Regions from separate parts of the Paenibacillus thiaminolyticus genome, predicted to be linked through region 1. Evidence: a T-box and tRNA genes for the amino acid it is inferred to sense, from the RefSeq annotation. Region 1 holds a T-box; the other holds one or more tRNA genes.
The links. The T-box of region 1 lies ahead of FLT43_RS01595 (glutamine--tRNA ligase/YqeY domain fusion protein). A T-box ahead of a tRNA ligase gene usually reads a tRNA of that ligase, here a tRNA-Gln.

Region 1 (3,396 bases):
TTTGGTGAGCGCGCTGTATCTTACCGATTCCACGACTTTCGGATCGGTCACCGTGTTGCAGGCGTGCTGCAGCAGATCGGTCTGCTTCTTAATCAAGTTATATTGATGGTTTCTAATAAATGGTTGTAACATTGCTTTTCAGCCCCTTATTTATGATGGAATGGAAATAAGGTGCAAAGCCCATTATTAGAAACGATATCAAGCTCTCGCGGGCGACATGTCCTTATGATCGCTGTCCGCCCCATGCAAAGTATCGCCCCAATATTAGGCTTTGCATGAGTCGCTGCCGATTCCGGCAAACTGATTTGCCATTTCTACCGACCTCCCTTGTGCTGTCCATTATAAGGGAAATATAGTCTGAACGGCAACTCCTCTTTTTTAGGGGGAGAAGCCTATCTTTCCCTTTTCCATGAATCTTTGAGCGAGACGATCCGATTGAACACGCGTCTGTCCGCCTTCGTATATTTCGTATCGAGGCAGAAGTAGCCGTGCCGCACGAACTGAACTTTTTCATTGGCGGAAGCATCCTTCAAGGCGGGCTCCAGCACCGCATGCTTCATGATGACGAGCGAATGAGGATTGAGCAGATCCTCCCAGCGATTTCCCGACTCCTGCAGCGCAGCGCCAGGCCGCAGCAGCGTATCGTACACATGAACCTCCGCCGGAATGCCATGCGCCGCAGACACCCAGTGAAGCGTCGCTTTCACTTTTCTGGCGTTGAAGCCGGACCCGCTCTTGGTCGCGGGATCATAGGTACAGTGCAGCTCCTGAATCTCTCCCGTGTCTGGATCCTTCACCACATGCTCGCACCGGATGAAGTACGCCCCCTTCAGCCGCACCTCCGTTCCCGGAGAGAGCCGGTGGAACCCGGCAATCGGCTGCTCCATGAAGTCCTCCTTCTCGATGAACAGCTCTCTGGAGAAGGGAACCTCCCTGCTTCCCATCGCTTCATCGCCTTCCTTGTTTTTGAGGAGGAGCAATTCCGTCTGTTCGGCCGGATAATTGGTAATGATCACTTTCACCGGATCCAGCACAGCCATATAGCCGATCGTTCTCTCCTTCAGATCGTGACGGATAAAATGATCAAGCATGGCGGAGTCCACTACGCTGTTCTGTCTCAATATCCCGATCTCCTCCATGAATCGGTCGATGCTGTCAGGGGTGACCCCTCTGCGCCGCAGCCCGCGGAGGGTCGGAAGCCGCGGATCGTCCCAGCCGTCGACGAAGCCCCCTTCCACCAGTTCCCGCAAATACCGCTTGCTTGTCACCATTCCGGACAGACTTAACCGCCCGAATTCCCGCTGCTTCGGCGGTTCCGAAGCTTCCAGCTCACGGAGCACCCACTCATACAGCGGACGATGGTCTTTGAACTCGGCCGAACAGAAGGAATGGGTAATTCCTTCGATCCAATCCTGAATCGGGTGGGCAAAATCATACATCGGATAGATGCACCAGTCATTGCCCGTCCGATAGTGCTCCGCATGCACGATGCGGTACAGCACGGGATCCCGCAGATTTAGATTGGGCGAGGACATATCGATTTTGGCGCGAAGCACTTTGGATGCAGTCGGGAAATCTCCCTTTCGCATTCGTTCGAACAAGAGCAGGTTCTCCTCCACGGGCCGATTGCGGAACGGACTATCTGTCCCCGGCTCAGTCAATGTCCCTCTGAATTCGGTCATTTGTTCCGGCGTCAGCTCGCAGACATAGGCTTTCCCCTTGCGAATCAGCTTGACGGCACATTCATAAATTTGTTCCGAATAGTCCGAGCCGAAGTACACCTTCGGTTGATATCCCAGCCACGCGATGTCTTCCCGGATCGCATCCACATATTTGATATCCTCCTTCAGCGGATTGGTATCATCAAATCGCAGATGAAACGCCCCGTTATACTTGCTCGCGATAGAATGGTTCACATGAATCGCATACGCGCTCCCGATATGCAAATATCCATTCGGCTCCGGGGGAAATCTGGTGGCGATCGGCCTGTGATATTCCCCTTGTGTCATATCGTCCCTCACCAGCTTCGCCAAAAAATTGGCGGCTTCCGCCGTTTCTTTGCCATGACTCATCATGCACAACCTCCTTTAATGTTTTGTTCTTCTTGCAGAAAATAAAAAAATCCCGCCTCCAAGACTGCTGTCTTGGGGACGAGATTTGCTGTCGCGGTGCCACCCCGGTTCGCCGATATATCGCTATATCCGCCTCATCAGGTACGGCAGCCGCATCGGATGCTTATACCCTAGCTCTGTAACAGGAGCTCCTGTCGCACCATCCCGGCAACCCGTTCCGATGCGCCGCTCAGAGGCTTGGTTCAACGAAGGGAATCCTGCTCCTTTTCAGCTGCCGGAGCTCTCTGTACAGCTTCCTCATTCATCTACTCTTCTCTTCATCGCGTTTATTATTTGGTACATAGTATCATCAATGATAGCGAAAGTAAACATGCGCGGCAGCGATCGGGCTTGTAAATGAGGGTAACTATCGGTTAGCAGTGATCAGTGCCGTATTTGGAATCGGCGCATTCTGGTATACTTGGTACAGACGCACAAATTTCTCCGAAGCAGGTGTATATACATATGAATACCGTTCTAATCGATCCTCAACGCTGTCCGTTATGCGGACAGCCCAATCATTGCGCATATGCGGCCGGGCGGCCTCATACCGAATGCTGGTGCATGAAGCGCTCCGTTCCCCAGGAGCTGCTGAAGCAGATACCGGCGGAACAGCGCCGGCAAGCATGCGTATGCGAAGATTGTGTCAAAGCATTCGTGGAGAAAAATAAAGGTTGACATCGATGGCGGTGCCATTTTAAGATGAATGTATATTTTGGAAAAGGAGGTTGATGAAGATGACATGGAATCAAGCTGCTGCACTGCAACTGCATATCGATTGGGAACAGTCTCTCGTCGGCCTCTACGGAGTGAGAACAAGATAATCGGTTGATCCCCTCGCGGGGAGGCTTATATCGGTTGCTAGCCATAGACGATGACGTCTGTGGCTTTTTTCTTATGATCAAATGGCCGCAGGACGAGAGTCTGCGGTCTTTTTATTTTGTATTATTCAATAAATCGAATGGGAAATGAGAAAGGAATTACAAAATATATGCATACGAATCATTTTGTATATGGCAGTGATCTGCCGCCTCAAGAGTGCTATTACCGCACCGTCGAGCTGCCTGCGGGCACGCTCCATGTTTATGCCAATAACGCCCTCTATCAAGAGCTGGGGGCCAAAGTATTTGAAATGGCCAACAATAATTTGCAAATCCCGAACCGCGTCTATATGAGCTATACGCCCGATGTCCATGTCGGTGTCGGCACCTGCATCGGCACGACGGCGGTCTGGAACGCCAGCGATGGCTATGTCTCCCCTTCTATCGTGGGGAGCGATATCGGA
Region 2 (3,396 bases), 2.7 Mb from region 1:
TGCTCGTCCAAGCAGTGAGGCTGGTCAGTAGGCAAATCCGCTGACCGTAAGGCTGGGCTGTGACGGGGAGGGAAAATTACAGTACCGAAGGTCTTGATTTCATGCTGCCAAGAAAAGCCTCTAGCCAGGTGAAGGTGCCCGTACCGCAAACCGACACAGGTAGGCGAGAAGAGAATTCTAAGGCGCGCGGAAGAACTCTCGTTAAGGAACTCGGCAAAATGACCCCGTAACTTTGGGAGAAGGGGTGCCCCGGTAGGGTGAATAGCCCGAGGGGGCCGCAGTGAATAGGCCCGAGCGACTGTTTAGCAAAAACACAGGTCTGTGCGAAGCCGTAAGGCGAAGTATACGGGCTGACGCCTGCCCGGTGCTGGAAGGTTAAGGGGAGTGGTTAGCCGCAAGGCGAAGCTATGAACCGAAGCCCCAGTAAACGGCGGCCGTAACTATAACGGTCCTAAGGTAGCGAAATTCCTTGTCAGGTAAATTCTGACCCGCACGAATGGCGTAACGACTTGGGCGCTGTCTCAACGAGAGATCCGGTGAAATTTTAATACCTGTGAAGATGCAGGTTACCCGCGACAAGACGGAAAGACCCCATGGAGCTTTACTGCAGCTTGATATTGACTTTGGTACGGTCTGTACAGGATAGGTGGGAGCCTGAGAAGCCGGAGCGCCAGCTTCGGTGGAGGCGCCGTTGGGATACCACCCTGATCGTATCGGAGTTCTAACCTGGGACCGTGGAACCGGTTCGGGGACAGTGTCAGGCGGGCAGTTTGACTGGGGCGGTCGCCTCCTAAAGAGTAACGGAGGCGCCCCAAGGTTCCCTCAGAATGGTTGGAAATCATTCGAAGAGTGCAAAGGCAGAAGGGAGCTTGACTGCGAGACCTACAAGTCGAGCAGGGACGAAAGTCGGGCTTAGTGATCCGGTGGTACCGCATGGAAGGGCCATCGCTCAACGGATAAAAGCTACCCTGGGGATAACAGGCTTATCTCCCCCAAGAGTCCACATCGACGGGGAGGTTTGGCACCTCGATGTCGGCTCATCGCATCCTGGGGCTGAAGTAGGTCCAAGGGTTGGGCTGTTCGCCCATTAAAGCGGTACGCGAGCTGGGTTCAGAACGTCGTGAGACAGTTCGGTCCCTATCTGTCGCGGGCGTAGGAAATTTGAGAGGAGCTGTCCTTAGTACGAGAGGACCGGGATGGACGTACCGCTGGTGTACCAGTTGTCTCGCCAGAGGCATAGCTGGGTAGCCAAGTACGGAAGGGATAAGCGCTGAAAGCATCTAAGCGTGAAGCCCCCCTCAAGATGAGATTTCCCACATTGGTAAGACCCCTTGAAGACGACGAGGTAGATAGGTTGGAGGTGGAAGTGCAGCAATGCATGGAGCTGACCAATACTAATCGGTCGAGGGCTTATCCTAAGTAAGATGATTCGTAAGACGAACTTTCGCATTCAGTTTTTAAGGTACAATACCTTATCTGTTTGGTGGCGATGGCGGAGGGGTTCCACGCGTACCCATCCCGAACACGACCGTTAAGCCCTCCAGCGCCGATGGTACTTGGACCGCAGGGTCCTGGGAGAGTAGGACGTTGCCAAGCAGACAGAGATGCGGGCGTGGATTTGCTGATGCAAATTCACGCGGCGCAGAGCTGTTCCTTACTGTTCCCTGATAGCTCAGTTGGTAGAGCACTCGGCTGTTAACCGAGTTGTCACAGGTTCGAGTCCTGTTCGGGGAGCCATCTTGCTCTCATAGCTCAGTAGGTAGAGTGCATCCATGGTAAGGATGAGGTCACCGGTTCGATCCCGGTTGAGAGCTCCAGTACTTTTTTTACAAATTATAGACCAGCTATCCTGAGGCCCGTTGGTCAAGCGGTTAAGACACCGCCCTTTCACGGCGGTAACACGGGTTCGAATCCCGTACGGGTCACCACTTCTTGGACGCTTAGCTCAGCTGGGAGAGCATCTGCCTTACAAGCAGAGGGTCGGCGGTTCGATCCCGTCAGCGTCCACCATTCATGTAAGCCGGTGTAGCTCAGTTGGTAGAGCGGCTGACTTGTAATCAGTAGGTCGTGGGTTCGCCTCCTATCGCCGGCACCATGACGTCACATATGAACATCGTTGGGGATTAGCCAAGCGGTAAGGCAACGGACTTTGACTCCGTCATGCATAGGTTCGAATCCTATATCCCCAGCCATTTATGAGAGCCATTAGCTCAGTTGGTAGAGCACCTGACTTTTAATCAGGGTGTCGAAGGTTCGAGTCCTTCATGGCTCACCAGTTTTATATCGGAATGCGCGTGTGGCGGAATTGGCAGACGCACTAGACTTAGGATCTAGCGGGCAACCGTGGGGGTTCAAGTCCCTCCACGCGCACCAGTATCATGAAACCCTTGTCGGACAAGGGTTTTTTGTTTTGTTTATGAAGATACACCGAACCTGATGCATCATGTGTGCTAACACCTTTGCTAACGATAACATATACGAACCGATTACGCGCGCATAGGTGGCCGTGGTGTTGGATAGATTGTTGAAATCTTCGGGGAAATAGCTTATACGAAAAGTTGAAAAACAAAAAGACGACCTGTAATTAGGTATATATCCCTTAAGGTCGTAACATCAAATAGCGAGAAATTATTTGAGTTGCTTATAAACAGGTAAAGCGCATCAACTACAGTTATAACTAATAACAATTTCGCATTTATGACATTGGGGTTCTTTGAGCGTTTAAAGATCAATACAACAACCCCTACAGTAATTAGTGCATAAAAAAGGAGAAGAGCAGTAACACTATATAGGGGAAGCAAATAAATACTTGTAAAGGAAAGTTCGCTAAAATCTGGTTTCCTTATTTTCTTTAGGTTTTGGAATATCGAAAGTATTCCTGGTTTCTGGTTTGAAAAATATAACCAATTAAATAAAGCCTCGGATTATTCCGAGGCTTTATTTTGATCATTTGTTTCTATATTGTCTTATCTTAAACTGGAAGTCCATATTATGGCCGTCTTTAGTATTAATGGATACTTCCCATTTTTCATTAATAATGCCGCCAAGGACCCCAATTGTCTCTGTTTTTTGTTGGCCTGAAGATATCGGAATGTCTACCGCATAATTTTTTCCATCGCGTATTAACGTCATGTACACTGTTCCTGGACCATCGTTTTTTACATAAATATCCATAAGTCTTCCAGCATGGATGTTTGCAGTAAATGATCTCTGGAAGGAATCGTACCCAACGTGATGAACATCTCCTGGTTCGTAGTCGGTTTCGATTGAAAGAGTTTCTGATTGAGTTGGTGCAATTCTAGGTGAATCAGGCGCAGCAGAAGCGAATCCGGTAAATGTTGACAGCATCAGCACTGTTGAAATGGCGACTAATGATTTTTTCATAGTAACCTCCTT

Region 2: it encodes a tRNA-Gln, which carries the amino acid that the T-box ahead of FLT43_RS01595 (glutamine--tRNA ligase/YqeY domain fusion protein) is inferred to sense. The anticodon was not compared.

What each region holds. Positions count from the first base shown of each region.
Region 1 covers NZ_CP041405.1:383,881-387,276, reverse strand. The annotation lists gene FLT43_RS01600 (FusB/FusC family EF-G-binding protein) at 1-132, opposite strand, end outside; gene FLT43_RS01595 (glutamine--tRNA ligase/YqeY domain fusion protein) at 393-2,072, opposite strand; T-box leader at 2,144-2,402, opposite strand; gene FLT43_RS01590 (cysteine-rich CWC family protein) at 2,577-2,789, shown strand; gene FLT43_RS01585 (RtcB family protein) at 3,103-3,396, shown strand, end outside.
Region 2 covers NZ_CP041405.1:3,050,777-3,054,172, reverse strand. The annotation lists rRNA gene FLT43_RS13685 (23S ribosomal RNA) at 1-1,418, shown strand, start outside; rRNA gene rrf (5S ribosomal RNA) at 1,480-1,596, shown strand; tRNA gene FLT43_RS13675 (tRNA-Asn) at 1,662-1,737, shown strand; tRNA gene FLT43_RS13670 (tRNA-Thr) at 1,742-1,817, shown strand; tRNA gene FLT43_RS13665 (tRNA-Glu) at 1,854-1,928, shown strand; tRNA gene FLT43_RS13660 (tRNA-Val) at 1,935-2,010, shown strand; tRNA gene FLT43_RS13655 (tRNA-Thr) at 2,020-2,095, shown strand; tRNA gene FLT43_RS13650 (tRNA-Gln) at 2,118-2,192, shown strand; tRNA gene FLT43_RS13645 (tRNA-Lys) at 2,200-2,275, shown strand; tRNA gene FLT43_RS13640 (tRNA-Leu) at 2,291-2,373, shown strand; gene FLT43_RS13635 (hypothetical protein) at 2,947-3,384, opposite strand.